Regions from separate parts of the Streptomyces sp. NPDC015171 genome, predicted to be linked through region 2. Evidence: riboswitches for the same ligand, from Rfam matches in the RefSeq annotation. Region 2 holds a riboswitch; the other holds the start of a gene.

Region 1 (15,241 bases), on a different contig from region 2:
GCCGGGCGCACCGCCCTCCACCGCGACCATCACGTCGTCCCGGTGCAGCACCAGCCAGTCGTGCGCACGGGCCACCACCAGGTCCACCACCCGCCGGTGCCCGCCGTCGGCGACGATCTTCTCCAGCATCGCGCCGAGACCCGGCGCGATCTCCTGCGCCTCGGCCCGCCGGGTGATCGCCTCGCCGACCACCGCCTGCACATCCGAGTCGCGCAACACGGTCAGCGCCCCCCGCAGCGCGGTGGCGAGCTCCGCCGTCACCCGGTCGGCATGCTCCGGCTCGGCCAGCCAGGCCCCCAGCCTGCTGCCGATACCGACCGCGCGCAGCCGCTGCCGTACGACGTCCTCGGAGAGGAAGTTCTCCCCCACGAACTCACCCAGCGAGACACCCAGCTGGTCCTTCTTCGTGGGAATGATCGCGGTGTGCGGGATGGGCAGCCCCAGCGGATGCCGGAACAGCGCCGTGACCGCGAACCAGTCGGCCAGCGCGCCCACCATGCCCGCCTCGGCCGCCGCCGCCACATACCCCGTCCACGCCCCGGCACCCGCGTGCCCGGCCGCCTTCGCCAGCACATAGACCACCGCCACCACCAGCAGCAGGCCCGTCGCCGTCAGCTTCATCCGCCGCACCCCGCGCCGGCGCTCCTCGTCGGCCGGGGTGAACGCCGTCATCGTGCGGTACGACGCGGCCCGCACCGGTGTTCCGCTCTCGCTAGGTTCCATCAGCTCCACCCGTTCGGTGATCCCGCACACAATTGTCCCTTCCTGACCGACTCCCGGAACGGAACAGGAGTTCCCGGCGTCTGTCTGAGCGGGGTCGTGGGCAGGTTCCTGTCAGACCTCTCCGGCCCATGACGCATCATGGGTTCCACAAGATCGGAGCCTCGGGCTCCCATCTCCCGAGGAGAGCAACACAAGCGTGACCAAGCGTCATGGTTATGGGGTGCTCGGTGCGCTGATCGCCCTGGTCGTCGCGCTGTGCGCCGCCATCTACGTCACCGTGTCGGCCGACGCCGGCACCCCCCGCGGCGCGCTCGCCGACAGCCGCCCGCACCGCGACCCCGCCGCCGCACCCGCCTCCGCGGGCACCTGGGTCGGCGCCTGGGCCACCGCCCCCGTCGGCGGCGAACCCGGCACCGAGACCGCCGGCCTCGCCGGACACTCGGTCCGCAACGTGGTGCACACCAGCACCGGCGGCACCGGCGCCCGCGTCACCCTGTCCAATCTCTACGGCCAGTCACCCCTCACCCTCACCCACGCCTCCATCGCGCTGTCCACCGGCGACGGCACCGCGGCCGCCGACGCGGAAACGATGCGGCGGCTCACCTTCAACGGCAGCACCAGCGTCGTCATACCCGCCGGCGGACAGACCGTCAGCGACCCGGTACGCGTGACCCTCCCGCACGACACCGACGTCCTGGTCACCACCTACTCCCCCACCCCCTCCGGGCCGGTCACCTACCACCCGCACGCCCGCCAGCTGTCGTACGTCGCCTCCGGCGACCGCACCGAGGACACCACGGGTACCCCGTACACCGAACAGACCCCGTACTGGCGGTACCTGACGGCCCTTGACGTCCTCAGCAACGAGGCCGCCGGCACCATCGTCTTCTTCGGCGACTCCATCACCGACGGCATCACCTCCACCGTCGGCGCCAACCACCGCTGGCCCGACGTCCTCGCCGGCCGGCTCCGCGGCGCCCTGGAGACCGGACAGCGACTGCCGCGCTACAGCGTCGTCAACGAGGGCATCAGCGGCAACCAGGTCCTCACCGACGGCCTCGGCATCCCCCAAGCGCTCGAACATACTCGTGCAGGGGGGACCCCCATCGCCGAGAACCAGAGCGGCCTCGGCCGCCTCGGCCGCGACGCGCTCTCCCGCACCAACGCCAAGGTCGTCGTCGTCGAACTCGGCATCAACGACATCCTGCGCAACCCCAGGCTCGCCGACCCCGACCGCATCGTCACCGGACTGCGCACCCTGGTCCGCCAGGCCCACGCCCGCGGCCTGAAGGTCGTCGGCGCCACCCTCATGCCCTTCAAGGGCCACCGCGGCTTCACCCCGGCCCGGGAGGCCGTACGCCAGCAGGTCAACGCCGAGATCCGCGCCGGCGGCGTGTACGACGCCGTGGTCGACTTCGACAAGGCCCTCCGGGACCCCTACGACCCGCGCCGGCTGCGCCCCGAGTACGACTCGGGCGACCATCTGCACCCCAGCGACCTCGGCTACCGCACCATGGCCGAGACCTTCGACCTGCGCGCACTGCAGGGCGCGGGGCAGGCGGAGCTGTAACCGGGCGGCGAGGAATACTGTCGGACATGACCCGCCTGATCCTCGCCACCCGCAACGCCGGAAAGATCACCGAACTGAGGGCGATCCTCGCCGAAGCAGGCCTGCCGCACGAACTGATCGGCGCCGACGCCTACCCCGAGATCCCCGACGTCAAGGAAACCGGCGTCACCTTCGCCGAGAACGCCCTGCTCAAGGCGCACGCCCTCGCCCAGGCCACCGGCCTCCCCGCCGTCGCCGACGACTCGGGCCTCTGCGTCGACGTCCTCGGCGGCGCCCCCGGCATCTTCTCCGCCCGCTGGGCCGGCCGGCACGGCGACGACAAGGCCAACCTGGACCTGCTGCTCGCCCAGCTCTCCGACATCGCCGAGGAGCACCGCTCCGCCCACTTCGCCTGCGCGGCGGCCCTCGCCCTGCCGGACGGCACGGAACGCGTGGTGGAGGGCCGGCTGCCGGGCACCCTGCGGCACGCCCCCGCGGGCACGCACGGCTTCGGCTACGACCCGGTCCTCCAGCCGGAGGGCGAGACCCGGACCTGCGCCGAACTGACCCCGGCCGAGAAGAACGCGATCAGCCACCGCGGAAAGGCGTTCCGGGCACTGGTACCGGTGGTACGCACCCTGCTGGGCTGACCAACACAAAAGGGGCCGCCCTGCCGGACGGCCCCTCACCTGTGCGGTCGGTGGGACTCGAACCCACACGGGATTTCTCCCACGGGCACCTAAAACCCGCGCGTATAGCCTATTTCGCCACGACCGCCCCAAAACGGACACTACTCACTCGCAGGCCGCATGACGCCGCCCAGTGTACGGGGCGCCGCCTTTCGCCGTCCGCCTCCTCGGCACCAGGTACTCGTGGACGCGTGGCAGTTGGGGCAGAGCAGCCGAAGATTCTCGCGGCGGTCGTCACTCCAGTCACCGTTGACATGGTCGACCTCCAGAGTCATCGGCCATCCCAGCCACTCCGGCCCGACGCCGCACTCGGCGCACTCCTCCGGCACGCCCACCTCCGCGAGCGCACGGCGCAGGAGTCGGGTTCGCGTCCGGCGGCGGCCGTTGTGCCGGACCAGGACGTCCTCAGGGCGCTTGGCCCACGCGGTGTGCGTCGCGCCCCGCTGGTGCGCCTGACCGAGGAAGTGCACCGTCGGCACACCGTCCTCGACGACCCAGCGTCGCAGCAGCGCACGCTGGGTGCCGGTGTCCGGGCGCCCCAGGCGGCGCAGCGCCTGCGCGAGGGAGACCGATTCGGTGACCGCGGCGCGCAGTTCCTCGGGTGCGGGGCGGGCAGGCCTGCCGGAGCCGGAGAAGTGCGAGGTGTCGATCCCGAAGTGCGCGAATCGCCGCACGAGATAGCGGCGGAGTTTGTCGTAGGGACGCGTGCCGAAGAAGGCGATGACCTCGTCAAGGCTCGTGCACTTCTCGGCGGCCTCGGCCAGCCGGTCGCGCGTGTACCGGACGCCTGTGCTCATCCGGCGCCGCCCCGGGAACGGTGCTTGCCGCGCCCCCGGTACGTGTCCGTGGCCGAATGACAGTTGGGGCAGAGCAGCCGAAGGTTCTCGATCCGGTTGTCGCGCCAGTTGCCGTCGATGTGATCGACCTCCAGCGGGAGCGGACGGCCCCGCCACACCGGCCCCGTGCCGCAGCGGGCACAGCACTCCGGTACACCTTCCGCCGCCATCGCCCGCTTGAGCCGGTCACCCGGGACCCGCCGGGCCTCTCCGGCCGGCTGCTCGACGAGCAGCGTCTGCGGCCTCCGGGCCCGCCAGGGTTCGCCGCGCCTCGTCGGTGCCTGGAAATGCGAGATGTCGATCCCGTACGCCTTGATCCGGCGGGTGATGTGCGTGTGGTGGCCCCCGACGACCTCCAGCCCGAGGTGGCGCAGCACCTCGCACATGTTCGTGGAGGCAGCCGCTGCCTCCTCAAGCACGTCCTTCGTCCACTTCACCCCCTCCCTCTCGAAGTGCGAGACGTCCACCCCGAGCTTCCTCATCCGTTGCAGGACGTACCGCCGGGACGGGCTCTTCGGATCCACCCCCAGCCTCTCCAGCGCCTCCGTCAGCGTCCGTGCTCCGCGAGCCGCCGTCTCCAGGCGGTCCTTGGTGTACGCACTGGTCCTCATCGAGCCCCCTCCGCTCAGGCATGCGTTCGCCATTCGTACGGATCAACGAGTCACCCGGAGCGCGGTCACGCCCGGTGGCAGGAAAGAACGGCTCGCCCCGGGGTGTTCCGGGGCGAGCCGTCTGGGGGCGGAATGCGGGTGGGGCTCAGATCTTCAGGTCCTTGAGGATCTTCGCCACGTGACCGGTGGCCTTGACGTTGTAGAGGGCTCGTTCGACCTTGCCGTCCTCGTCCACGACGATCGTGGAGCGGATGACGCCGACGACCGTCTTGCCGTACAGCTTCTTCTCGCCGAAGGCGCCGTACGCCTCCAGGACCTGCTTGTCCGGGTCGGCCAGGAGGGTCACCTTCAGGGACTCCTTCTCGCGGAACTTCGCGAGTTTCTCCGGCTTGTCCGGCGAGATGCCGATGACGTCGTAGCCGGCGGAGGCCAGCACGTCCAGGTTGTCGGTGAAGTCGCAGGCCTGCTTGGTGCAGCCGGGGGTCAGGGCGGCCGGGTAGAAGTAGACGATGACCTTGCGGCCCTTGTGGTCCGACAGGGACACCTCGTTGCCGTCGGCGTCGGGGAGGCTGAAGGCGGGGGCAACGTCCCCGGGCTGGAGTCGCTCGCTCATCGGACTAGCGTAACCGGGGGGCCTTGCGGTGCGATGCGCTCATGAGCTGACAGACTGTCCGGAACAGGATCAGCAGACTTCGGCAGACTTCGGAGGCCGTACGGTGGCGGACACGTCGGACACCAGAACCCCGGCGCAGATCGAGGCGGACATCAAGCGCCGCCGCGAAGTGCTGGCGGAGACGCTCGACGAGATCGGGGTGCGGGTGCACCCGAAGACCATCGTCGGCGATGCGAAGGCGAAGGTCGCCGCGAATGTCGATCACACGATCGGGCGAGCGTATGTGCAGGTCAACCGACTCGTGAGCGATGTCCGGGCGCAGTTCGTCGATGAGGGCGGGGCGCCTCGGATGGAGCGGGTGGTGCCCGTCGCGCTGGTCGCCGTCGGCGTCGTGGGGCTGCTCGCCCTCGGGGCCCGGCGGCGCAAGGGCTGACCGGGGCAGGTAGGTTCGAGCCGTGAGCGCCAACAGAAACGAGCACAGCACTCCCCACCACGACAAGCTGCCCATCCGGATGCTGCACGACCGGGTTCTCGTGCGGCAGGACGCCGGTGAGGGCGAGCGGCGGTCGGGGGGCGGGATTCTGATTCCCGCCACGGCGGCGGTCGGCCGGCGGCTGGCCTGGGCCGTGGTCGTCGCGGTCGGGCAGAACGTCCGGACGGTGGAGCCCGGCGACCGTGTCCTGTTCGACCCGGAGGACCGGGCGGAGGTCGAGGTGCGGGGCGTGGCGTACGTGCTCATGCGCGAGCGTGATCTGCACGCCGTGGCCGCCGACCGGTTCGAGGGGTCGGAGGACTCGACGGGGCTGTATCTCTGAGCGGCCGCTGAATCTTCGAAACAGGCACGAAGAGGGCCGGTGACCATCGTCACCGGCCCTCTTCGTCGTGCCTTTGCTATGTTCGGAAGGAACCCGACGAGACGCGCCGTACCGGGTCGAAGGCAAAGACGACGCACCCCAGGAAGAACGCGGCGAGGACGCCGCTACGTCTCGGAGGTGCCTGTCATGGCGTGGGTTCTGCTCGTCGTCGCCGGTCTGCTGGAAGTGGGCTGGTCGATCGGGATGAAGTACAGCGAGGGTTTCACCCGGCTGGTTCCCAGTCTGTTCACCGGCGCCGGCATCGTCGCCAGCATGGTCCTGCTGTCGTACGCCGCGAAGTCCCTGCCCATCGGTACGGCCTACGGCGTGTGGGTGGGCATCGGCGCGGCCGGTGCGGCGGTGCTCGGCATGGTGGTGCTGGGTGAGCCGGTCACCGCCGCCCGGATCTTCTTCGTGTGTCTGCTGCTGGTGGCCGTCGTGGGGCTGAAGGCGACCAGCGGCCACTGATCAGGTGCCCGGGCCTCCGCCGATGTCCCCGCCGGGGCCGGTGTCCCCGCCGGTCGGGGAGCCCGGGCCGCCCGTTCCGCCGGCGGTGGTCGTCTGGCCGCCGGTGGTGGGGCTTCCCGTGCCGCCGCCGTCGGCGGTCTGCCGGCCGGTCGTGTCCCCGCCGGTGGTGGCGGCGCCGCCGTCCGTGGTGGCGCCGCCGCCGGTGGTGGCGCCCCCGTCGGTGGTCGTGCCGCCGTCGGCCGGGGTGCCGGTGGTGCCGCCGGTGGTCGGGGTGGCGGTCGCGCCGCCGTTCTGCTCGCCGCCGTCGCCGGTGGTGGTGCCGCCGTTCTGGCCGCCGTCGGTGCCGGGCTTGGCCGTGCTGCTGGCCGGGGGCTCCTGGATCCGGTCGGCGCCCTCCTGGAGCTGGAGGTCGAAGTCGGCGACCGGCTTGCCCTTCAGCGCGTCGCGCGTGTACTGCGCCCAGATCTCGGTGGGCGGGCCGCCGCCGTTCATACGGGGCTGGCCGAGCGCGCCGTACAGCGGCTTCTGCGCGGCCGTGACCGGGTCCTGGCCCATGACGGAGACCACGGTGGCCAGGTCGGGGGTGTAGCCGGCGAACCAGGCGGCCTTGTCGCTCTCGGCGGTACCGGTCTTGCCGGCCGCCGGGCGGCCCGCGGCCTGCGCGGCGGTGGCGGTGCCGCTCTGGACCACGCTGCGCAGGACGGACGTGGTGGTGTCGGCGGCTTCCCGGCTGACGGCCTGCTTGGCCGTGGCGTCGGGCAGCTTGACCTCGTCGCTGCCGTTCTTGGTGATCTTCTCGACCAGTGTGTACGTGCCGTGCTTGCCGTGGTTGGCGAGCGTCGCGTACGCCTCGGCCATGTCCAGCACGCTGGCGGTGGCGGTGCCGAGGGCGATGGACGGGTACGGCTGCAGGTCGCGGGTGTCGGAGGGGATGCCGAGGTCGACCGCGGTCTGCTTGACCTTGGCGGGGCCGACGTCGACGGCCATCTGCGCGTACACCGAGTTCACCGACAGGTCGGTGGCCTTGCGGACGGTGATGTCGCCGTACGACTTCTGGTCCTCGTTCTCGGGGGCGTAGGCGCCGCCGCTCCAGCCCTGGACGGGGCGCTGGTTGGTGCCGTCGTAGACGGTGTTCGGGGTGATCGTCCGGCCGTCCTGGGTGGTGGACCCGTTCTGCACGGCGGAGGTGAACACGAACGGCTTGAAGGTGGAGCCGACCTGGAAGTCGCCCCGGGTGGCGCCGTTGGTGTACTGCTTCACGTAGTCGATGCCGCCGTACATGGCGACGACCTTGCCGGTCTTGGGGTCGACGGAGGCGCCGCCGGCCCGGACGTAGGTGTCGGCCTTGCGGTTCTTCTTGTCCAGCTGGGAGATCAGCTTGTCGTCGACGGCCTTGACGAAGGCGTCCTGCCGGTTCTTCTGGATGGTGGTGGTGATGCGGTAGCCGCCGGCCTCCAGCTGATCGGCCGTGACGATCTTGTTGGTGATCAGGTAATGCCTGACCGCCTCGACGAGGTAGCCGCGCTGACCGGACAGCCCCGTGGAGAGAATCTGCTCCTTGGGCATGGGGAACTTCATGCCGGTGCGCTCGGCCTGGCTGAGCCAGCCCTTCTTCACCATGCCGTCCAGGACGTAGTTCCAGCGGGCGAGGGCCGCCTTCTTGTTCTCGGGGTGGGCGACGACGTCGTACTCGCTGGGCGCGTTGACGAGCGCGGCGAGGTAGGCGGCGCGGGCCGGGTCGAGGTCGACGGCGTCCTTGCCGTAGTAGGCCTGGGCAGCGGCCTGGATGCCGTAGGCGTTGCGGCCGAAGAAGCTGGTGTTGAGGTAGCCCTCGAGGATCTCGTCCTTGGACTTCTCACGGTCCAGCTTGATCGAGATGAAGAACTCCTTGGCCTTGCGGGTGAGCGTCTGCTCCTGGGCCAGGTAGTAGTTCTTCACGTACTGCTGGGTGATCGTCGAGCCGGACTGCTTGCCCTTGCCGGTCGCGCTGTTCCAGGCGGCGCGGACCATCGCCTTGGGGTCGACGGCGGACTCGGTGTAGAAGTCGCGGTCCTCGGCGGCCAGTACGGCGTGCTGGGCGTCCTTGGAGATCTCGGCGAGATCCACGTTCTCGCGGTTGACCTGGCTGTCGCGGGTGTCGCGGGCGATCTGGGAGCCGTCGGCGTACAGGTAGACATTCGCCTGCTTGGTGGCCAGAGCGTTGGCCGGCGGGATGTTCACCATCGAGTAGCCGACGAAGAAGAGGCCGATCAGCAGCAGTACGCCGATGACGAAGGTGCCGAGCACCATGCGCCAGGTCGGGATGATCCGCCGCCACCCGGTGCGCTTGGGCCGCTTGCCCTTCTTGCCCTTGCCGCCGCCGGTGGCCGTGGCGGTGGGTGTGGCGGTGCCGCCGCCGTTGCCGCCGCCCTTGCCGGTGCCGGTGGCACCGGCGGCGAGGGCGGTGGTCGCGGCCTCGGAGCCCGGCGCGGAGGAGGCGGTGGCGGCAGCGGAGGCGCCCGCGGCGGCACCGGCCGCGCGGGCGGCGCGGGCGGCACGTGCGGCGCGGTCCGGGCCCGCGGGGCGGGGGACGGACGCGCCGGGGGCGCGGCCGGCGGGCTTCGGGGCGTCGGCGGAGGAGGCCGCGGCGGTGCCGGAGGCGCCCGGCTCGCCGGCGCGCGGTGCGCTGACCCGCCGGAGCACCTGCGTGGTCTCGGGCGCCTTCCCGGCGCCGGCGGGGGAAGCCCCGCCCTTGCCGGTGCCGGAGGAGGTGCCGGCCGCCGGAGCGGACGGGGCGGCCTCGGATTTCCTGGGCGGGGTGATACGCCGGAGCACCTGGGTGCTCTCGGCCGGCTGAGCCTCCTCGGGACCGGCGGAGGCGGGCTTCTCGGTGCCGGAGGACGCGGAACCCCCGCCACCCTTGCCGGGTGCCGGGGCGCCGCCGGGCCGCGAGCCGCGACCGGGTGCCGGAGCGCCGCCGGCCGTGGCCTGGCCGGTGCCGGAGGCCGTGCCGGTGGGCCCGTCCGGGGCGGCCGGCTGCTCGTTCCGGGCGCCACGGGACGCCTGGCGGGCCCGTGCCATGGAGGCCGTGCGGTCCTGCGCCGCCGCGTCCGGCCGGCCGGCACCGCGCTCGGCCGCGTCGCCGCGGTCGCCGTCGGCGGGGCGGCCGGCGGCTTCGGCGCGCTTGGTGCTCGCGCTGCTCGCGCCCCCGTCGCCGGGCCGGGCGCCGGTGCCCGTGTCGCCCTTCCGGGATGCCCCGGGGTCCACCCCCTTGTCGCCCTTCTCTGCCATACGCGGCTCGGCGGCCGTGTCCTCGCGGCCCCCCGGCTTCCCGGGCCCTTCAGCCGGCAGCGGCCGTTTCGGTGCCACGCCTTCGTTCGGCTGCTGCGGCTGCGGCTCGTCGCTCATGTCGTGCACGGACTCCTGTTTCGCGTCGTACGTTTCCCGTACGCCTCGTACGCTTCTGCGCTCCCCCTGTGTGAAGACTCTCGCACCTGGCGTTCCGTTCCCGGATTCCGGCACGGTTCCACGGAAAATGCGTGGCCGGCCACCGGGCCGTCGGACTAGGCTCCTGCGCTTCGGTGTCGAGCGTCCGAGGAGGTGGACTCGCGTGGGTGCGGGACGGTTGTACGCGGCCGTCGCGGCAGGGGGGTTCCGACGGTACGCGACCTATCGGGCCGCCACTGCGGCAGGGGTCTTCACGAACACGGTCTTCGGGCTGATTCTCGTGTACACGTACCTCGCGCTGTGGAGCGAGAAGCCGCACCTCGGGGGGTACGACCAGGCCCAGGCCGTGACGTACGTATGGCTCGGGCAGGCCCTTCTCTCGACGCTCGCGATCGGGGGTGGCGGCGTCGAGGACGAGTTGATGGAACGCATCCGTACGGGGGACGTGGCGATCGACCTGTACCGGCCGGCCGATCTGCAGCTGTGGTGGCTCGCGGCCGATCTGGGCCGGGCGTTCTTCCAGCTGCTGGGCCGGGGGACCGTCCCGTTCTTGTTCGGGGCGCTGTTCTTCCCGCTGTACCTGCCGGCCGACGCGGGCACCTGGGCGGCCTTCCTGGTCTCCGTCGTCCTGGCGATGCTGGTCGGCTTCGGCATCAGGTACCTGGTGGCGCTGAGCGCGTTCTGGCTGCTGGACGGTGCCGGTGTGGTGCAGATGGCGTGGCTGGCGGGGTTCTTCTGCTCGGGGATGCTGCTGCCGCTGAACGTCTTCCCGGGCATGCTCGGCGAGGTCGTACGGGCCCTGCCCTGGTCCTCGCTGCTGCAGGCGCCGGCGGATCTGCTGCTCGGGCACGGCGACCCGCTGCGGACGTATCTCTTCCAGGCGGGCTGGGCGGCGGCGCTGCTGGGTGCCGGGCGGCTGGTGCAGGCCGCTGCGACGCGCCGGGTGGTGGTGCAGGGTGGCTGAGGGGAGTGCGCGGGCGCAGCGGACGCCGGGGCACCGGCTGGCCGAGGGGGTGCGGACGTACCGGCTGATCGCGGCGATGTGGGTGCGGTCCACGATGGCCTATCGGGCGTCCTTCGTCATGACCACGGTGGGGAACTTCGCGGCGACCTTCCTCGACTTCGTCGCGATCATGCTGATGTTCTCCCGGGTGGACGCGCTGGGCGGCTACCCGCTGGCCGAGGTGGCGTTCCTGTACGGGCTGTCCGCGGTCTCCTTCGGGCTGGCGGACCTGCTGATCGGGTCGATGGACCGGCTGGGCCGGCGGGTGCGGGACGGCACGCTGGACACGCTGCTGGTGCGGCCGGCGCCGGTGCTCGCGCAGGTGGCGGCCGACCGGTTCGCGCTGCGCCGGCTGGGCCGGGTGACCCAGGGGGCGCTGGTGCTGGGCTGGTCGCTGAGCCGGGTCGACATCGACTGGACGGCGGACAGGCTGCTGCTGATGCCGGTGATGCTGGTGAGCGGCTGCGGGATCTTCTGCGCGGTGTTCGTGGCGGGGGCGGCGTTCCAGTTCGTGGCGCAGGACGCCTCGGAGGTGCAGAACGCCTTCACCTACGGCGGTACGACGCTGCTGCAGTACCCGCCGACGGTGTTCGCGAAGGAGCTGGTGCGCGGCGTGACGTTCGTGCTGCCGCTGGCCTTCGTCAACTGGCTGCCCGCGACCTATGTGCTGGGGCGGCCGTACCCGCTGGGGCTGCCGCACTGGGTGGCGTGGACTCCGCCGCTGGTGGCGGCGGGGTGCTGTGCCCTGGCGGGTCTCGCGTGGCGGGTGGGGCTTCGTTCGTACCGCAGCACAGGGAGCTGAGCGTGGGTGACTTCATCGCACTGGAGAAGGTCGAGAAGGTCTTCGAGGTGCGCCGCAAGACGGGATTCCTCAGGCGGGAGCGGCGTGAGGTGCGGGCGGTCGACTCGCTCTCGTTCACCGTGCCGCGCGGGGAGATGGTCGGGTACATCGGGCCGAACGGCGCCGGCAAGTCGACCACGATCAAGATGCTGACCGGGATCCTGACGCCGAGTGCCGGGCGGCTGCGGGTGGCGGGCATCGACCCGGCGCGGGAGCGGACCCGCCTCGCGCACCGGATCGGGGTGGTGTTCGGGCAGCGGACCACGCTGTGGTGGGATCTGCCGCTGATCGACTCGTACCGGCTCGCGCACCGCATGTACCGGATCCCGGACGCGCGGTACCGGGAGAACCTGGACCGCATGGTGGCGCTGCTGGAGCTGGACAGTCTGCTGGACGTGCCGGTGCGGCAGCTGTCGCTGGGGCAGCGGATGCGCGGGGACATCGCGGCGGCGCTGCTGCACGATCCGGACGTGGTGTACCTGGACGAGCCGACGATCGGTCTGGACGTCGTCTCGAAGGCCAAGGTGCGGGAGTTCCTGCGGGAGTTGAACGCCGAGCGCGGCACGACGGTGCTGCTGACCACGCACGACCTGCAGGACATCGAGCAGTTGTGCTCACGGGTGATGGTGATCGACCACGGGCGGCTGATGTACGACGGCCCGCTGGCGGGGCTGCACGAGGCCGGGGAGAGCGAGCGGACGCTGGTGGTCGACCTGGAGCGGGAGTTGCCGCCGGTGGAGGTGCCGGGGGCCCGGGTGGTGCGGGTGGAGGGGCCGCGGCAGTGGCTGGCGTTCCCGGCGGGGCAGTCGGCGGCGCCGCTCGTCGCGCATCTGGCGGCCCGCTGGCCGCTGGTGGACCTGTCGGTGCGGGAGCCGGACATCGAGGCCGTCATCGCCAGGATGTACGCGGAGAAGGCGGTCTCGTAGGCTGCTGGCATGAGCGACGACGCAGCCCCGGACCTCCGGGCGTCCGACGCCGACCGCGAGCGGGTCGCCGAGGTCCTGCGGGACGCCCTCGCCGAGGGCCGGCTGGACATGGGTGAGTTCGAGGAGCGTCTCGAGGCGGCCTACACGGCGCGGACGTACGGCGAACTGGCTCCGCTGACCCGTGATCTGCCGGCCGCCGGGGCCGCCGCCCCGCCCGTCCCGGTCTCCTTCGTCAAGGAGCCGGTGCGGGGCACGGGGTGGGCGGGCCGGATCACCGGCGGCGAGGGGTCCTCGACGGGGGCGGTGGCCATCCTGTCGGGGTTCGAGCGCAAGGGCCGCTGGACGGTGCCGAAGCGGTTCTCCTGCTTCGCCTTCCTGGGCGGCGGCGAAGTGGACCTGAGGGACGCGGATTTCGCGGACCGCGAGGTCGAGATCAACTGTGTCGCGGTCATGGGCGGTGTGCAGGTGATCGTGGAGCCGGGGGTCGAGGTGGTGGTCCGCGGCATCGGTGTGATGGGCGGCTTCGAGCACCCGAGGGACGACGGGCCGCCGGAGCCGGGTGCCCCGCGGGTGGTCATCGGCGGGTTCGCGTTCTGGGGCGGGGTCGGCGTGGAGCGCAAGCTTCCGCGCGCGGAGCGCCGGCGGCTGAAGGAGCAGCGCCGCCAGGAGCAGCTGGATCGGCGCGCGGAGCGGCACGAACTGCACCGGGCGCGGCACGAGGAGCTCTACGAGCGGCACCGGGAGCGGCACGAGGAACGCCTCGGACGGCAGCTGGAGCGGCACGAGGAGTTGTTCGAGCGGCACCGGGAGCGGTCCGCCGAGCGCAAGCGCCGGCGCGACCGGGAGTACTGAGACCGCCCGGCCGCCCCGGCGGCCGGCGCCGGCCTCCGGCTAGCTCGTGCACACCTTCGTCAGTTCGCCGGCCGCGTTGGTGACCGGGCCGACGTCGGGCGTGCTGTCGCCGTCCTTGATGGCGGCACGGACGTTGCCGACGGCCTTGTCCAGATCGTCCACGGCCTTGTTGACGTCGGTGTTGTCCGTCTTGTCGCTGAGCTTGCCCAAGCTCTTCTCGATGGAGTCGAGCGAGGCGTCGGCCTGGGAGGGATCGTTCGCGGCGTTCTCCACGGCCTGCTGGAGGTCGGTGACGCTGTCGGCGATGGCATCGGCGGTCTGTACACAGTCCAGTGCCTTGTCCACGGCGTCGCAGCCGGTGGTCAGGCCGGCGGTGAGTGCGGCGGCGGCCACGGCGGCGGCGATGGCGGTGAACCGGCCCCGGCGTGCGCGTCGGCTGGCGGACATGACGTGTTCCCTCCCCTGGGACGACTGGCCGGGCGCACGCTGGTGGGTCGCGCGCCCGTAACCACAGGGACGCCGGGACGGCCCGGCAGGTTGCCCGGGCCTTGGGGATTTCTTTACGCGCCGGCGTCCGCCGGCATACGCCCCGTCAGGCGCCCCGTCAGGCGCCGGCGTCAGCGCCCGCCGTCAGGTGTCAGCGCCCGCCGTCACGCGCCCGTGGCCGCCAGCGCCGCCCGCTGGATCGCGGTCAGCTCGGTGCAGCCGGCGACGGCGAGGTCGAGCAGGGCGTTGAGTTCCTCGCGGGCGAACGGCTCGGCCTCGGCGGTGCCCTGGACCTCGACGAAGCGGCCGTCGCCGGTGCAGACGACGTTCATGTCGGTCTCGGCGCGCACGTCCTCCTCGTAGCGGAGGTCGAGCAGCGGGACCCCGCCGACGATCCCCACGGAGACGGCGCTCACGGTGTCGGTGAGCGGCTGCCGGCCGGCCTTGATCAGCTTCTTGCCCTGGGCCCAGGCCACGGCGTCGGCCAGTGCCACGTACGCGCCGGTGATCGCCGCCGTCCGCGTGCCGCCGTCGGCCTGGAGGACGTCGCAGTCGAGGACGATGGTGTTCTCGCCGAGGGCCTTGTAGTCGATGACGGCGCGCAGGGAACGGCCGATGAGCCGGGAGATCTCGTGGGTGCGGCCGCCGATCTTGCCCTTGACGGACTCGCGGTCGCCGCGGGTGTTGGTGGCGCGGGGCAGCATGGCGTACTCCGCGGTGACCCAGCCCTCGCCGCTGCCCTTGCGCCAGCGCGGGACGCCTTCGGTGACGGAGGCGGTGCAGAAGACCTTCGTGTCGCCGAAGGAGATGAGGACGGAGCCCTCGGCGTGCTTGCTCCATCCCCGTTCGATGGTGACCGGGCGGAGCTGTTCGGGGGTACGGCCGTCGATGCGAGACATGCCGCCGAGCCTATCCGGACATACGGAAGGGGCTCCTCCCGCGTCGGGAAGAGCCCCCTGACGGTGAACCGTGTTCACCGGTGAACCGGGGGGTTCACATCATGTCTTCGATCTCCGAGGCGATCGGGTCGGCGTCGGTGCCGATGACGACCTGGACGGCCGTGCCCATCCGGACGACACCGTGGGCGCCGGCGGCCTTCAGGGCAGCCTCGTCGACGAGGTCGGGGTTGCTGACCTCGGTGCGGAGCCGGGTGATGCAGCCCTCGACCTCTTCGATGTTGTCGATGCCGCCGAGCCCGGCGACGATCTTCTCAGCCTTGCTGGCCATGTTCCTTCTCCCTGCTCCGAACCGCTTTGTCGCAGTAACCCACAGTTGGCCCATCTTCGCGAGCGGTCATGCCGTACGTGTCGGATGATGGCGATCACGACAGCGGAACCGTCCGCCGACTGGTCTACACCACCGTG
Region 2 (15,241 bases):
GAGCTGTCGTGTCGCTGTCCGCCTTCGACCTCGCCTATGACGAACTGCGCGCCCGCTGGCCCCAGTCCACCGAAGAGCGCGACGTCGCCACGCCGTACGGCCGGACCCGGGTCCATGTGTACGGTCCGGCGGACGGCCGTCCACTGGTGCTGCTGCCCGGCGGATCCGCCACGGGCCTGGTCTGGTTCGCCAACGCACCGGCATTAGGGGAGCGGTATCGGGTCCACGCGGTTGACCTGCTGGGCGATGCCGGCCGCACCGAGCGCCAGGGAGCACCGCTGAAGAGCGCCGACGACCTGATGGCCTGGCTGGACGCGCTGCTCGACGGGCTCGGGCTCGCCCGCACGCATCTGTGTGGTCATTCGTACGGCGCCTGGCTGGCCGTCAGATACGCCCTGCACGCGCCGCGGCGGATCGACCGCCTCGCCCTCGTCGACCCTACCCAGGTCTTCTCCGGATTCCGCCCCGGCTACCTGCTCCGGGCGCTGCCCATGCTGATCCGTCCGAGCGAGGCCCGCGCCCGCGCCTTCCTGGCCTGGGAGACGGCGGGCACCTGCCCGGACGAGGGGTGGCAGCATCTCTACCGGCTGGCCGCCACCGTGCCAGGCCGCACGTTCGTCGCCGGCGGCCGTCCCAGGACTGCCGGCCTGCGCATACCGGTCCTGGTCCTTCTCGCGGAGCAGAGCCGCGCTCACGACGCCGCGAAGGTCGCCGACCGAGCCCGCCGGACGCTCGCGCGGGGAGAGGTGGCGCTGATCCCCGGAGCCACCCACCACTCCCTGCCGCTCACCACGCCGAAGCAGCTGAACGACCAGGTGATGGACTTCCTGGGCTGACAGGCTGACAGTCCGCACTCCGCGAGGGGAGGGGGAGGGGCGGGACCATCGGGCGGTGGCAGGCCCCCTCAGCGGTGGCTCAGCACATTGATCACCCGGCCGTTGGGATCGCGGACGAAGAACCGCCGCACACCCCATTCCTCGTCCTGCAAGGGATGGACGATCTCCGCACCGCTGTCCCGCACGGCCGCGTAGGCCGCATCCACGTCGTCCACCTCGACACTCATGTCAGGGGTGACCGGGGCGGTCTTGTCGCTGGTCATGAGGCTGACCTGCGCCGCCGGGGAGGCGAGGGTCATGATCCAACCGTGGTTCATGACCTCCTCGAAGCCCAGCAGGCCGTAGAACTCCCGGCTCTCCCGCACAGCCTCTGACTGAATGTTGGGCACGACACGGCGAACGGTCATCGACGACTCCAGGTGAGAGCGGGCATGCCTACGAGACCGTCCACAAGTACTACGACACGCTCCTCGCCGCACGGACTTTCGCATCAGGCTCGGGCAGGGGCTCGCGCCCCCGCCGCGTCCGGCGTCGTCCGTGCGCCAGGCTGCCCGGGGCACGCCGGCCTTTCGGTCGTACGGACCCCGGGGGAGCAGCCAGGTTCGCGAAGTCGGTGGCGGGCGCCGCCGGAGCCGTGTGGGGGTGCCTCAGTCGCCGGCCGCCTGGACGATCTCCCGCGGATCCAGACCGGTGAGCTGCGCGATCCGTGGTGCCGGAATGCCGGCGGTGAGGGCACGCTGGACCAGCGACTGATAGCCCTGGGCGGTGTCCCGGAAATTGAGCAGCTCCGACTCCATGTCCGTCACGGATTTGGGCGCGCAGGCCTGCTCGACTCGCAGGGTCTCCTCTTCGCTCAGGGGAACCGGCAGCCGCTCGGCCTCCTCGGGGATGAGCACCTCGGCCCCCGCCGGGACGATCCTGACGTGCTCGGACGAAGCGGGAGTCCCGTGAGCGTGCAGCCAGCCCCGCACCGCGGGGCTCTCCGCACACTCCAACTCGCCGACCGCGGACAGAGCCGCACCCAGACGTGGATGACGCTCAGGAAGAACGAACAGCAAGGCGTCGTCGGCCATCGCCATAACACCCCTCTCGCAAATGCCGGACGGGGATCCCCTCCCCGTCTCTCATAAGCCGCTCTGCCCACATAGGCCGTGCCCAGTCCCTCAGGACGATGTTGCGCCACCTTCGTGTGAGACACGACGGCGGGCATGCGTGTCGCCCCCCGCGGGCACTAGGGAAACTGTCGGGTGGGGCCGCCCATCCTCCGGGCTCGGGGAGGCGCGTGGTCATGCGTATGTGGCAGGAGAGCACCGAGGTGGGCCCGCGACCGGGGCGGATGTCGCCCCTGGGTGCCACCTTCGACGGAGCGGGGACGAACTTCGCGGTCTTCTCCGAAGTGGCGGAGCGCGTGGAACTGTGTCTCTTCGACGAGGACGGCACCGAGGAGCGCGTCGCGCTGAGGGAGGTGGACGGTTTCGTCCATCACATCCACCTGCCGGACGTCGGTCCGGGCCGGCGCTACGGGTTCCGGGTGCACGGTCCGTACCGCCCCGAGCGGGGCGAGCGCTGCAATCCGAACAAGCTGCTGCTCGATCCCTATGCCAAGGCGATCGAGGGCGAGATCCAGTGGAACGAGTCGCTCTTCCCGTACCACTTCGACGCTCCGGGCCGACGCAATGACCTGGACTCCGCCCCGTACGTGCCGAAGTCGGTGGTGGTGAACCCCTTCTTCGACTGGGGCAGCGACCATCCGCTGCGGACGCCGTATCACGAGACGGTGCTCTACGAGGCCCATGTGAAGGGCATGACGAACACCCATCCGGCGGTACCGGAGGCGATGCGCGGCACGTACGCCGCCCTGGCACACCCCGCCATGGTCGACTACTTCGTGAAACTGGGCGTCACCGCCGTGGAGCTGATGCCGGTTCACCAGTTCGTGCACGACCACGCGCTCACGGAGAAGGGTCTCTCGAACTACTGGGGCTACAACACCATCGGTTTCTTCGCCCCGCACAACGCCTACTGCTCGTCCGGGCAGCGCGGCGAGCAGGTGCAGGAGTTCCGCTCGATGGTCAAGACCCTGCACGAGGCGGGCATCGAGGTCATCCTCGACGTCGTCTACAACCACACCGCCGAAGGCAACCACCTCGGGCCGGTCCTGTCGCTGCGCGGCCTGGACAACGCGGCCTACTACCGGCTGTCCGAGCAGGAGCCGCGTTTCTACTGGGACACCACCGGTACGGGCAACAGCCTGCGGATGAACCACCCGCAGCCCCTCCAGCTGATCATGGATTCGCTGCGGTACTGGGTGACCGAGATGCACGTCGACGGCTTCCGCTTCGACCTGGCAGCCACCCTGGCCCGCCAGTTCCATGAGGTGGACCGGCTCTCGTCGTTCTTCGACCTCGTCCAGCAGGACCCGGTCATCTCGCAGGTGAAGCTCATCGCCGAGCCGTGGGACGTCGGCGAGGGCGGCTACCAGGTCGGCAACTTCCCCCCGCTGTGGACCGAATGGAACGGCAAGTACCGCGACACCGTGCGCGACTTCTGGCGGGGCGAGGGGGGCACCCTGGGCGAGTTCGCCTCCCGCCTGACCGGCTCGTCCGACCTGTACCAGAACGACGGCCGCCGGCCCTACGCGTCGGTCAACTTCGTCACCGCCCACGACGGCTTCACCCTCCGCGACCTGGTCTCGTACAACGACAAGCACAACGAGGCCAACGGTGAGGACGGCCGCGACGGCGAGAGCCACAACCGCTCCTGGAACTGCGGGGCCGAGGGCCCCAGCCGTGACCGCGGCATCCTCGCACTGCGCGCCCGCCAGCAACGCAATCTCCTCGCCACCCTGCTGCTCTCCCAGGGCGTGCCCATGCTGCTGCACGGTGACGAGCTCGGCCGCACCCAGGACGGCAACAACAACGCGTACTGCCAGGACAACGAGCTGACCTGGATCGACTGGCAGCAGGCCACCGAGGGAAGCGAACTGCTCGACTTCGCCCGTGAGCTGATCGCCCTGCGCCGCGATCACCCGGTCTTCCGGCGGCGGCGGTTCTTCAAGGGGCGCACGTCGGTCGGCGACAGCGCGGGGGTGCGGGACGTCACCTGGTTCACCCCCGCCGGACACGAGATGTCCGACGCCGACTGGGAAGCCGGCTTCGCCAGGTCCCTCATGGTCCACCTCAACGGCAAGGCCATCACGGAACCGGACCTACGGGGCCTGCCCGTGGAGGACGACTCCTTCCTCCTCCTCTTCAACGCCCACAGCGAGAGCCTCGCCTTCACCGTTCCGGAGGAGCCCGACCCCTGGTGGGCGGTGGAGGTGGACACGGCCATCCCCTACACCGAGTACCGGCCGCTGATCAAGGGCGGCAGTGAGATCGAAGTCGAAGCACACTCGATGCTCGTGCTCCGCGCCCACCAGGAGGAGTGAGGCCCCCGCCGCGTTGCTAGGCCGCCTCGGGCGGCAGACACCTCGGCCGGGCGTACCGGTCAGCCGCGTCGGCGGAAGTCCAGCATGCAGAAGACCTTGTCGTAGCGGCGTTCGCCGACGGCGACGAAGTCGGGCAGACGGCCGTATTCGGTGAAGCCCAGTGACCGGTAGAGGTGCAGGGCAGCGGTGTTGTCGCCACGGGCGTCCAGGGTGAGGACCTCGACGCCCGCCACCCGCGCGTCCGCGATCAGGGCGGCGGTCAGCGCCCGGCCGACACCGCGGCCGTGAGCGGCGGCATCCACCGCGAGCTTCTCCAGATCGGCGTGCGGGCGATGGGTCGGCCGGGTGTAGCGGAGCCAGTACCCCAGGCCGACCAGCCGGCGGTCGAGGTAGGCGGCGCGCAGGGCCGCATCCCCCGCCCGGACCGCGCAGACCACCTGGTCGAGGAGGTGCGCCACCTCGTCCGCCGACGGCGGCTCGACCCAGCCCAGCGCGGCACCTCCGCTCACCAGGTCCGACAGGATCCGGTGGGCCGACTGCGCGAACGGGGCCGCCAACTCCGGATCGGACATCAGCTCGATGGCGTCGAGGATGGCTGGCTCAGGCGCCGCACCGCTGGTCATGGCCTCGTTCATGACCGGCAGCCTAGTGCCGCGACCGGGAACGATCACCGCGGCGGTGCTGACCGGCCTCCGCACCCGGGGCGGCGCACGAGGGCATCACGGGGGCTGAAACCGGCCCGCGCAAAGCCGTATCTATGATCGTTCATACCGGATCGCAGCGATGGGGAGGCGGCAGAGGGTGTTTTCGGTGGAGCTCCGGCCAACCGGGCGGGCCTGTCTGTGCGTGCTGCGCGGTGAGCTGGACTTCAGCAGCGCCGTACAGCTCCGGGAGGCGGCGGACCAGGTCCTGGCGACGCTTCCCCGGCCCGAGCCGCTCGTGATCGACTGCACCGCGCTCTCCTTCTGCGACTCCTCCGGCATCAGCGCCCTGATCCACGTCTACCAGCGGCTCTCCGCACAGGGCGGCACCCTGCGTCTTGCGGCGGTGCCCGGATCGGTGGCCCGGGTCTTCCGGCTGACGGGCCTTGACCAGGTCATCAGCGTGTACGCCACGGCATCAGACGCCCTCGCCGACCGCGAGGGCGTACAAGCGTCCGTGTCCGGGGGCACGTCGTCCCCGGGCCCGGAGAGTGAGAGGTAGACGGCCGATGACCCGCGTTCCGGAGCAGCAGCCTCGCGAGGCGGCCGACCCTGATTCGGAGGGGGCGCACGACACGGGGGCGGAGCATGACCTCCGCACCCTGTTCGGGCAGTCCACCGCCGTGTTCGCGTCCCTGGCCGGCCCGGCCCACATGGTGGAGGCCGCCAACGCCGCCTTCATCGCCGCCGTCGGCGGCGGCGACCGCGTGCGGACCGGCAAGCCGATCGGACAGCTGCTGCCCGAGCTGGCCGGGCAGGGATTCCTGGAACTGCTGGACCGTGTCTACCGCACCGGCCGGCCGTACACGGGGCAGGACGCCCGCGTACTCCTCGGCACCGGCCCGGACGCCCGGGAGGCCTTCTTCGACTTCATCTACGAGCCCCGGTTCGACGCGGGCGGCAACGTCACCGGCGTACGCGTCATCGGCGTGGAGACCACGCAGGTCAAGCAGGCCCAGCGGCTGACCGCCGAGCACCGCGCCCTGCTGGAGGAGATCGCCCGCCAGGCCCCGCTGGACCAGGTGCTGGAGGGCATGGCCCGCACCATCGAGGACCTGGCCGCGGAAGAGGTCCTGGTCTCGGTCCTGCTCGCCGACACCGACGGCCGGCACCTGCGGCACGGTGCCGCCCCCAGCCTGCCCGACTTCTACAACAAGGCGATCGACGGCATCGCCACCGGCGACGGCGTCGGCTCCTGCGGCACCGCCGCCCACCGGCGCGAGATGGTCGTCGTCAGCGACATCGCCACCGACCCCTACTGGGACGACTTCCGCGACCTGGCCGAGGCCGCAGGCCTCGCGGCATGCTGGTCGGCCCCGATCCTCGGCCGGGACGGTTCCCTGCTCGGCACCTTCGCGATGTATCACCGCGTGCCGAAGGCGCCACAGGAGTCCGACCTCGTCCTGTCCCGCATGTTCGCCGGGACCGCGGCGCTGGCCATCGAGCGGCACCGAGCGGAGGAGGCACGCCTGGCCGCCGAGGCGAAGGAGCGCGCCGCACGGGAGGACCTCGCTTTCCTGCTCAGGGCGAGCACCGAACTGACCGCCGGCCTGGACTACGTGCAGACACTGCAACGACTCGCCGAGTCGTGCGCGCCCGCGCTGGCTCCGCTGTGCACGGTCGACGTCGTGGACGCCGGGCGGGTTCGCCGCGTCGCCACCGCGGCCCCCACCGACGCCGAGGAGCAGCTGCTTGCCTCGCACATCCCGGTCTACGACGCCGAGGACGACACCGTCGCCCGTGTCCTCGCCGCCGGACTGAGCGAGGTCGCCCGGCGCACCCCGTCCGGCCCGGGGCCCTGGCACGAGCTGGGCGTGACCGGCTACTTGTGCGTTCCGCTGCTCGACCGTGGCCGTACCTTCGGGACCGTGACGCTGCTGTCCACCGGCGAGCACGCCTTCGACGGGCACACCGTCGCCCTGGCCGAGGAACTCGCCCGCCGCGCCGCCTCAGCGGCACTCAACGCCCGCCAGTACACCGAGCGCGTCGCCCTGGCCCGCGACCTGCAGGCCGGTCTCCTCCTGCCCAAGGTGCCGACGCTGCCGGGGGCGGAGGTCGCCGTCCACTACCACCCCGCGGGCGAGGGGCTCGAGGTCGGCGGTGACTTCTACGACGTCTTTCCGCTCGCCGACGGCACCTGGGCGTTCATGCTCGGCGACGTGTGCGGACGCGGCGCGATCGCCGCCACCACCACGGCCCTCGTCCGGCACACCGCCCGCGCCGTCGCCCCCCTGCTGCCCGGACCCGACGCGGTCGTCCACGCGATCAACAGGGCCTTGCTCAACCGGCCCGACAGCCACGGCACGGGATTCGTCACGCTCGTCTACGGCCACCTCACACCGGCCGACGGCGGGGGCCTCGACATCGCTCTCGTACGCGCCGGACACACGCTGCCCCTGCTGATCAACGGCGGGGGAACGGTACGTACCGTCGACGTGGACGGCTCCCTCATCGGTATCGCCCCCGACCCGCACCTCCCCACGCATCACCTGCGCCTCAAGCCGTGCGAGAGCCTGCTGCTCTACACCGACGGCATCACCGAGGCCAGGGACGCCACCCGTGACCAGTTCGGCGAAGAACGCCTCGCCGACGCCCTGGGCAGCCGCCTGCGCGGGGCGCACACCGCGCAGGACGTCATCGACAGCCTCACCGGCGCGGTCCACGCCTTCACCGGCGGCAAGGACATCGACGACGACCAGGCCGCTCTCGTCCTCACGGCCGTTTCCGCCCACGGCGCTGACGGCACGAGGCCGGCTGACACGAGGACCTCGGCCGCCGGGGCCGCGTGACCCGCTCCGGCGCTCCGCCTCACCGGCGCGGTACGGCACGGCACGTGTTGTCTCCCTCACCGCCGCGCCGGCCTCACGCCGGGTGGCCAAGTGGCCGCATCCAGCCCTCTCCACGATTCACGTTCCGTGACATCGTGTTCACGTGGACAGTGAAACGCGAGGCCCAGCCCACACGGAAGAGCGCGTTGCCCACTCACGCGGACCCCGTGGCACCGCACCGGAGCCGCATGCGCTCACGGTCGGCGTGGAGGAGGAGTACCTCCTGGTCGACCCGTTGAGCCGCCAGGTGAGCCCGCTCGCCCACAAAGTCGTCGCAGAGGCCGCCGCCCTGGGGCTCGGCGACCGGGCCGGCCCCGAACTGACCGCCTGTCAAGTCGAGGCACGGACCGACCCCCACACCTCGATGGGAGACCTTGGCGAGCAGATCCGCTCGATGCGCACCCAGGTCGCCGAGGCCGCCGGCCGGCACGGCCTGGCCGCCATCTCGTCCGGCAGCCCGGTGCTCTGCCGTCCGGACCCGCCCGTGATCTCGCAGGGGGCACGCTACGCCCGCAGCCTCGCCGCCTTCCGGGCCCTGGACGACGAGCAGATCGCCTGCGCCTGTCACATCCACATCGGAGTGCCCGACCCGGACACGGCACTCCAGGTCAGCAACCACCTGCGCGTCTGGCTTCCCGCGCTCGTCGCGATCGCGGCCAACTCGCCCTACTGGAACGGCCGCGACACCGGCTATGCCAGCTGGCGCACCATGACGCAGGCACGTTGGCCCGTGGCCGGTCCGCCGCCCTACTTCGCCTCGGCTGCACACTTCGACGAACTCGTCACCCGCGCCATCGAGACAGGCGCCGTCCTGGACCGAGGCGGCGTGTACTGGGACATCAGACCCTCCAGTCATGTACCGACCCTGGAATTCCGCGTGGCCGACGCCACCGCCACCGCGGCCGACACCGTCCTCCTCGCGGCGATCACCAGAGCCATGGTCGCCACCGCTCTCACACGGATCACCGCTGGTGAACCGGCACCACGCCCCCAGCGCGAGATCCTGCGGGCGGCCCACTGGCGTGCCGCCCGCGACGGCCTCGCCGGAGCCGGCGTCGACCTGCCCGCCAGCCGGCTGATCCCTGCGGCAGCCCGGATCGAGAGCCTGCTCGCGTGGATCCATTCCGCGCTTGAACGGCTCGGCGACGGTCCCCTGGTCCGGGACGGCTGGTCACGGCTGCGTACCCATGGCACCGGCTCCGACCGGCAACGCGCGGCCTACCGGAGCCGGGGCAGCCTCACTGACGTGGTCGATCACCTCGTCACCACCATGTGCCAGTGACTGCGGCGGAGGCGCGGAGCGGTTGCTGTCGGCGCCGGCGGCCACTGCCGGGGGCCACGACAGCGCCCGCGTCTCCGTCCGTGACGGCTCACGAGCGCGGGCGGGCTCCCGCGCCCAGCCGGGCGGTGACGTCCTTGGGGGTGAGGACGGAGTGCTCCGCGGAACACTGGACGACGACGCGGACCGGAGCGTCACAGTCGGTGTGGCGAACGTCCAGCAAAGGGCCCTCGGGGCCGAGGGCGTACGCCTCGCCCCACTGGCTCAGCGCCATGAGGACGGGCCACAGGTCCCAGCCCTTGCGCGTCAGGCGGTACTCGTTGCGGGCGCGGCTGCCGGGCTCCTGGTAGGGCACGGTTCTCAGGATGCCGGCCGAGGTCAGCTTCCGGAGGCGGTCGCTGAGGACGGCCTCCGACAGACCGATATGGCGGTGGAAGTCGTCGAAGCGGCGGACTCCGTTGACGGCGTCGCGCAGGATCAGCAACGTCCATTTCTCTCCGACCACGTCGAGCGTGCGCTGGACGGGGCAGTTCTCCGTGCTCGCCTCAAGCCACTGCATCCCACCACCCTAAGGGGCTGGCTTCGTCATTGACAGTCAGGTGAGGGGGCGGCTAGCTTCGCTCATGAAAGTCAGACGGGGAGGCGCTGGGCCGTGGGACGAACGCGTACGTATCAATGGGATGACCCCGCACTCCTGGCGGAAGCCGCCGGACGCTCGTCGGGCATCGATTTCCTGCGTGACCTGCAGGCCGGGCGCCTGCCCGGACCGCCCATCTGCCACACCCTCGACTTCACCTTGGACGAGGTGGAGCCGGGCAGAGCGGTCTTCTCTCTGACCCCGGGCGAGGAGCACTACAACCTGATCGGCAGCGTGCACGGCGGCGTCTTCGCCACCCTGCTCGACTCGGCGGCGGGATGTGCCGTCCACTCGACGCTGCCGCGGGGGATGGCGTACACATCCCTCGACCTGACGGTGAAGTTCCTGCGGCCGATCACCGTGGACACGGGCCCGGTGCGCGCCATCGGCACAGTGATCAGCAAGGGGCGCCGGACAGCCCTCTCGCAGGCGCAACTGGTCGACGGGACGGATCGTCTGCTCGCCCACGCCACCAGTAGCTGCATGCTCTTCGAGGTGCCGCCCTCCGAAGGGTGACCGTCGCAGTCTCCGAGTACACGGGTGAGCGTGAAGATATGATCGCGTGATGCTTGATCTCCACGCTCGAACCGCCGTGTTCGACATCGACGGCACGCTCTGTTTCGACGGACGCACCATCGATGACCGGATCCTCGCGGCGATCGACGCGTGCGAACGCGACGGCTGTCAGCTGGTGTTCGCGTCTGCGCGGCCGGTTCGAGACCTTCTGCCCGTGCTCGACGGCGCCTTCCCCACCGCCACGCTGATCGGTGGGAACGGCAGTCTCGTCTCTGTCGACGGCACGGTGCGGGCCAGGGCCGCGTTCGGCCCGGTCGAACTCGGAGCGCTGATGGAGGCGGTCGAGCGGTACGAGGCGACCTACCTCGCCGACGGCCCCTGGGACTACGCCTACACGGGACCCGCGAGCCACCCGATCTTGGGGAGGGTGGATCAGGGCGGACTCGCCCGCAGGGTCGATCTCGCACAGCTCGACCAGGTCGTGAAGCTCCTTGTCGTCGGTGCGTCGGACCTGGCCGGGGTCGCCGACGCCGGCCGAGGACTCGGGCTGATGGTCAACCACCATCTCGAAGAGGCGGTCGTCGACTTCGCACCGGCGGCGACGACGAAGTGGGAAGCCCTGGTCTCGCTGGGCATCAGCGAGTACGTGGCCTTCGGCAACGACATCAACGACGTCGAGCTGCTGCGCGGCGCCGAGCGAGCGGTGCGCGTCGGCGCCCACCCGAGCCTGGTCGACGTCGCCCACGTCACCGTCCCCGCGGACCCGGAGTCGGTGGCGGCAGAGATCTCCCTCCTGACTCGGGCGGGCCGGGCTGCGGCCTGACGGCGACGTGTCCTCTGACGGGGCGCCACCCGGATCAGCGACACCGAGCCGGCCATGGCCGACGCCTACGAGATCGGCGACTGCGCCCGCGTCTTGATGACCCTGTGGTCGGGAGGCCGAGCGTGGGCCTACCTGGAGTGCGCGGGCGGGGTCGGTCCGTCGTCGTCCTCTTCCTGGTAGGAGTAGCGCTGCTGCTGCCAGGGGTCGCCGAGGTTGTGGTAGCCGCGTTCCTCCCAGAAGCCGCGCCGGTCCGCGGTCATGTACTCGATGCCGCGCAGCCATTTCGGGCTCTTGTAACCGAATAGGTGGGGGACCACCAGACGCAGCGGGAAGCCGTGCTCGGCGGTGAGGGGTTCGCCGTTGTGATGGGTGACCATGAGGGTCCGCGGCGAGGTGAAGTCGCTGAGGCGCAGGTTGGCGGAGTATCCGTACTCCGCCCAGGCCATGATGTGCGTGACTCCGGGCGCCGGCGGGACCAGTTCCAGGACCGTGGTGGCGGGGATGCCGTACCACTCGTGCCCGGTGGAGGTGGGGCCGCTCGCGCAGTGCAGATCGGCGACGACCGTGACGTGCGGCAGCTCGGCCAGATGGTCGAAGGTCCACTCGTGCGTCTCGCCCGAGGCGGTGGCGCCGAAGACACGCAGGTTCCAGCGCTCGGGGCGGAACCGGGGAACCGGCCCATAGTGCGAGACGGGCCAGCCGTGCACCAGGCGCTGCCCGGGAGGGGCCAGCCCGGCAGTCCCGGGCCCGGAGGAATGCTGATCTGTCACGATCCGCACCCTGCTCTCTTCCGCTCATCATTTCGGCCTGCTTGCCCCCGCAGGGTAAGCGCTCACTGCCCGTGATGTCGTGGCCGGGGCGCCCGGGCGCGTGCGGGGCCGGCGGTGGTGGAGCCGCCTTTGTGCAGCAGGTTGTAGCCGGTGGTGGGACTGGCATCACACCCGCGCAGCACGGAGCCTCTCCAGGGCCGAAGACGAAGAGGGTGGAAGGCCGGTGCGGTAGACGGGCGGTGACCGACCGGCCCGGGGACGACGGCCGTACCGCGTCGCCCCACTCGGAATGCCGCTCCGGGCGGAGCAGTTGGCGCGGATATTCGGTAGTGGTCGGCAGGGCGGTCAGGAAGAGGGATCCTGCCCCTGTTCCTGACCGCCCTGGGGTGGGTGGGCTTCGTCAACGTGCGCTTACGCGGTTGACGGTGAGGAACTGCAGCCGGTCATGCCTCAGTTGCAGAAGTTGAGGAGGTCGAGGATGCCGTTGCCGCACTGGTTCTCGTCCTCGCCGCCGTGGCCGCCATGGCCGTAAGCCGGAGCGGCCTTGGTGGCGACGTGCGCAGCGGGCGTCGCGGCTACGGCGGATGTGGTGGTCGCCACGCCTGCCGCACATGCGACGCCCACGGCGGCACACACCGCGAGTACTCGCGGAATCCGGGAAACCGTCTTCTTGGGGTGAGGTGTAGTGATCATGAACTCACCATGCACACCCACGTGGCGAGTGTCTCGCCGAGCGCATCCGAGCGGGTGAGTTGCCCCGGAAAGCACGCTCCAACGTCTCGGCGACTACCTCGTGGGCAGCGGCGGGAGGTGTCTCGAAGCTCACGTGGGAGTGCACCCTGCGACACAAGGCGGTGTGGCCGTGGCACGGACCGGCTCGGGCGACACATGATGTCTCGACGTACCGGACGAAGTGGTAGCGTCCCGCCGGAGGCGCGGACGTGCCTGCCCCGGACGAGATGTGCGCCGTACCCGGCCCGCCAAGACGACGCACATGCGGAGGCATCGTGGACAGCGGCACACATCGCATCGACTTCGCCGGCGCCCCTCCCGCGCCGCGTCCGCTGGACGTGCGGTGGATTCACGGCTCACCGTCGGCCAAGCACAACACGGACCCGGACATCCAGGTCCACGCCTACGACGACCACACGTTCATCCTGCGGCAGAACATGGCGGTCCACTACGAGGCGCCGTTCCTGTTCCTGCTGTGCGGCAACGAGCGGGCGGTGCTGATCGACACCGGCGCCACCCGGTCTCCCGAATTCTTCCCCCTGCGCCAGGTGGTCGACGGGCTCCTCGCCGAGTGGCTCGACCGGCATCCCCGGGACGGCGACTACCACCTTCTCGTGCTGCACACCCACGGGCACGGCGACCACGTCGCGGGCGACGGCCAGTTCGCGGACCGCCCCGGCACGACCGTGGTGGACGCCGAGCGCGCCACGGTATGGCGGTACCTCGGGTTCGACGCGGATCCGGACGGTGTCGCCCACGTCGACCTGGGCGGCCGTGTCCTGGAGTGCCTGGCCACCCCGGGCCACCACGAGGCGGCCGTCACCTACTACGACCCGGCCACCGGCCTCCTGCTCACGGGGGACACCGTCTACCCCGGTCGGCTCTACATCCAGGACGTTCCGGCCTTCACCCGCAGCATCGAACGACTGATCGAGTTCGCCGACCGCCGGCCCGTCACCCATGTGCTCGGCTGCCACATCGAGATGACAACCGAGCCGGGTGTCGACTACCCGGTCCGTACCACCTACCAGCCCGACGAGCCCCCGCTCCAGCTGACTCCGGCGCACCTCCGCCGGATCCGGGAGGCGCTCGCCCGACTCGGCGACGACGGCTCCTGGAGCGCCCACCACGACTTCGTCCTCTGCCCGGTCTCGCAGGAGGAGTAAGGGATACCCGTCCGGGAAGCCCTTGTTAGATACTTAGCCAAGATGCTAAATATGTGTCATGGCAGGTACTCAGGACGAGACGGGAGTCTTCCGGGCCCTCGCAGACCCGACGCGGCGTCAGATTCTCGAGGATCTCAGGGGCGGCGAGCTCGCTGCCGGGGAGATCGCGGGCAGGTTCTCGATCAGTGCGCCGTCCATCTCACGCCATCTGGGCGTGCTGAAGGGCGCCGGGCTGGTCACGGAGCGGCGGGAGGGCAACCGGATCCTCTACTCACTGGCCGAGGATCGTCTGGCGACCAGCGTAGGACGGTTCCTCAGCGCCGTCTGCCCTGAGCAGATCGTGCTGCGCCACACCAAGTGGCGCCCCGGGACGGAGACGGCGGGTGAGGGATCATGAGACAGCCACGGCTGTCCAGCGTCATCGAACGACGGATTCTGGTGAACTACCGGGTCGCCCCGGATGCCGCGGCACGTCTGCTACCCGAGCCACTGCGCCCGCAGCTGGTGCGCGGCCACGCGGTCGCGGGCATCTGCCTCCTGCGCCTGGGCCATGTCCGACCCGCCTGGGCACCCGAGGCGTTCGGGCTCCGGAGCGAGAACGCGGCACACCGGATCGCCGTCGAATGGGACGGACCGGACGGCGTCGAGACCGGCGTCTACATCCCCCGCCGCGACACCGCCTCGCGTCTCAACGCCTGGGCCGGAGGCCGGGTCTTCCCCGGTGAACACGGCCGCGCCGACTTCGAGGTGTACGAGACCCCCCGCCGGATGCATGTCGCCATGGCCGCCCGGGACGGTGCCACCCAGGTGGATGTCACCGTCGAGCCGGCCGACGAGCTGCGAGGCAGCGAGTTGTTCGGCGACCTCGCAGAGGCTTCCCGGTTCTTCCGTGAGGGGAAGAAGGGCCTTTCGCCCACCACGTCGGGCCTTCACCTGGACGGCATGGAGCTGAGGACCGACGCCTGGCACGTGGAAGCCGGCAGGGTCCGCTCTGCCGCGTCGTCCTTCTTCGACGACCTGGAGCGCTTCCCGCGGGGGACCGCTGCCCTGGACTGCGCTCTGATCATGCGGAACGTCCCCGCCGACTGGCGGCCACTCCCGAACACCACCGCGCACGGGGACGCTCGACTCGCCGACTGAAGCGCGAGGTCACAGGGGCATGGCAGGAGCCTCCTCGCTGTCTCCCCACGGATTCTGTGTCATCGGTGCGAGCGTCAGCCGACGAGCCGGATCCGCAGTTTCAGCAGGGTGCCCGCGTCCAGGCCGAGGCCCTTGGTCAGGAAGCCGCCGAAGCTGCCGTAGTCCTGCACGGCCTGGGCCCGAAACGCGGCGAGGTAGTCGCCGCTCACCTGCTGGAGGGGGATCAGCAGGTCGGGGTTCTGCATGTAGCCGGCCGCCTTCAGCTGGTCCCGCAGTGCCTTGTCCGAAGCGGCCCGCAGCTGGTTCGACAGGAGATAGTCCTGTTCGGAGGTGCTGGCCGCGACGCCGACCGCGCGGAGGATCGTGTCCGCGAGGACACCGGT

Evidence for each region. A riboswitch is a leader RNA that binds a small molecule or an ion and turns the genes downstream of it on or off. The one in region 2 is predicted to bind guanidine.
Region 1: another riboswitch for guanidine. It lies ahead of ACF073_RS27825 (multidrug efflux SMR transporter); the one in region 2 lies ahead of ACF073_RS23375 (MBL fold metallo-hydrolase).

What each region holds. Positions count from the first base shown of each region.
Region 1 covers NZ_JBIBUO010000011.1:125,252-140,492, reverse strand. Annotated here, with positions in the region: gene ACF073_RS27870 (DUF445 domain-containing protein) at 1-753, opposite strand, end outside; gene ACF073_RS27865 (SGNH/GDSL hydrolase family protein) at 920-2,293, shown strand; gene rdgB (RdgB/HAM1 family non-canonical purine NTP pyrophosphatase) at 2,320-2,922, shown strand; tRNA gene ACF073_RS27855 (tRNA-Leu) at 2,965-3,049, opposite strand; gene ACF073_RS27850 (HNH endonuclease) at 3,063-3,758, opposite strand; gene ACF073_RS27845 (HNH endonuclease signature motif containing protein) at 3,755-4,408, opposite strand; gene bcp (thioredoxin-dependent thiol peroxidase) at 4,554-5,021, opposite strand; gene ACF073_RS27835 (DUF3618 domain-containing protein) at 5,125-5,454, shown strand; gene ACF073_RS27830 (GroES family chaperonin) at 5,477-5,836, shown strand; guanidine-III (ykkC-III) riboswitch at 5,902-5,974, shown strand; gene ACF073_RS27825 (multidrug efflux SMR transporter) at 6,023-6,343, shown strand; gene ACF073_RS27820 (transglycosylase domain-containing protein) at 6,344-9,157, opposite strand; gene ACF073_RS27815 (ABC transporter permease) at 9,933-10,733, shown strand; gene ACF073_RS27810 (ABC transporter permease) at 10,726-11,574, shown strand; gene ACF073_RS27805 (ATP-binding cassette domain-containing protein) at 11,532-12,539, shown strand; gene ACF073_RS27800 (DUF1707 domain-containing protein) at 12,549-13,391, shown strand; gene ACF073_RS27795 (hypothetical protein) at 13,431-13,838, opposite strand; gene rph (ribonuclease PH) at 14,042-14,776, opposite strand; gene ACF073_RS27785 (glucose PTS transporter subunit EIIB) at 14,871-15,104, opposite strand.
Region 2 covers NZ_JBIBUO010000008.1:289,790-305,030, forward strand. Annotated here, with positions in the region: gene ACF073_RS23310 (alpha/beta fold hydrolase) at 9-836, shown strand; gene ACF073_RS23315 (VOC family protein) at 905-1,243, opposite strand; gene ACF073_RS23320 (DUF6003 family protein) at 1,484-1,909, opposite strand; gene glgX (glycogen debranching protein GlgX) at 2,125-4,266, shown strand; gene ACF073_RS23330 (GNAT family N-acetyltransferase) at 4,326-4,901, opposite strand; gene ACF073_RS23335 (STAS domain-containing protein) at 5,077-5,469, shown strand; gene ACF073_RS23340 (SpoIIE family protein phosphatase) at 5,477-7,756, shown strand; gene ACF073_RS23345 (glutamate--cysteine ligase) at 8,001-9,077, shown strand; gene ACF073_RS23350 (winged helix-turn-helix transcriptional regulator) at 9,166-9,633, opposite strand; gene ACF073_RS23355 (PaaI family thioesterase) at 9,727-10,227, shown strand; gene ACF073_RS23360 (HAD hydrolase family protein) at 10,277-11,050, shown strand; gene ACF073_RS23365 (molybdopterin-dependent oxidoreductase) at 11,179-11,820, opposite strand; gene ACF073_RS23370 (hypothetical protein) at 12,271-12,420, opposite strand; guanidine-III (ykkC-III) riboswitch at 12,748-12,815, shown strand; gene ACF073_RS23375 (MBL fold metallo-hydrolase) at 12,828-13,718, shown strand; gene ACF073_RS23380 (metalloregulator ArsR/SmtB family transcription factor) at 13,777-14,115, shown strand; gene ACF073_RS23385 (DUF2071 domain-containing protein) at 14,112-14,858, shown strand; gene ACF073_RS23390 (tyrosine-protein phosphatase) at 14,933-15,241, opposite strand, start outside.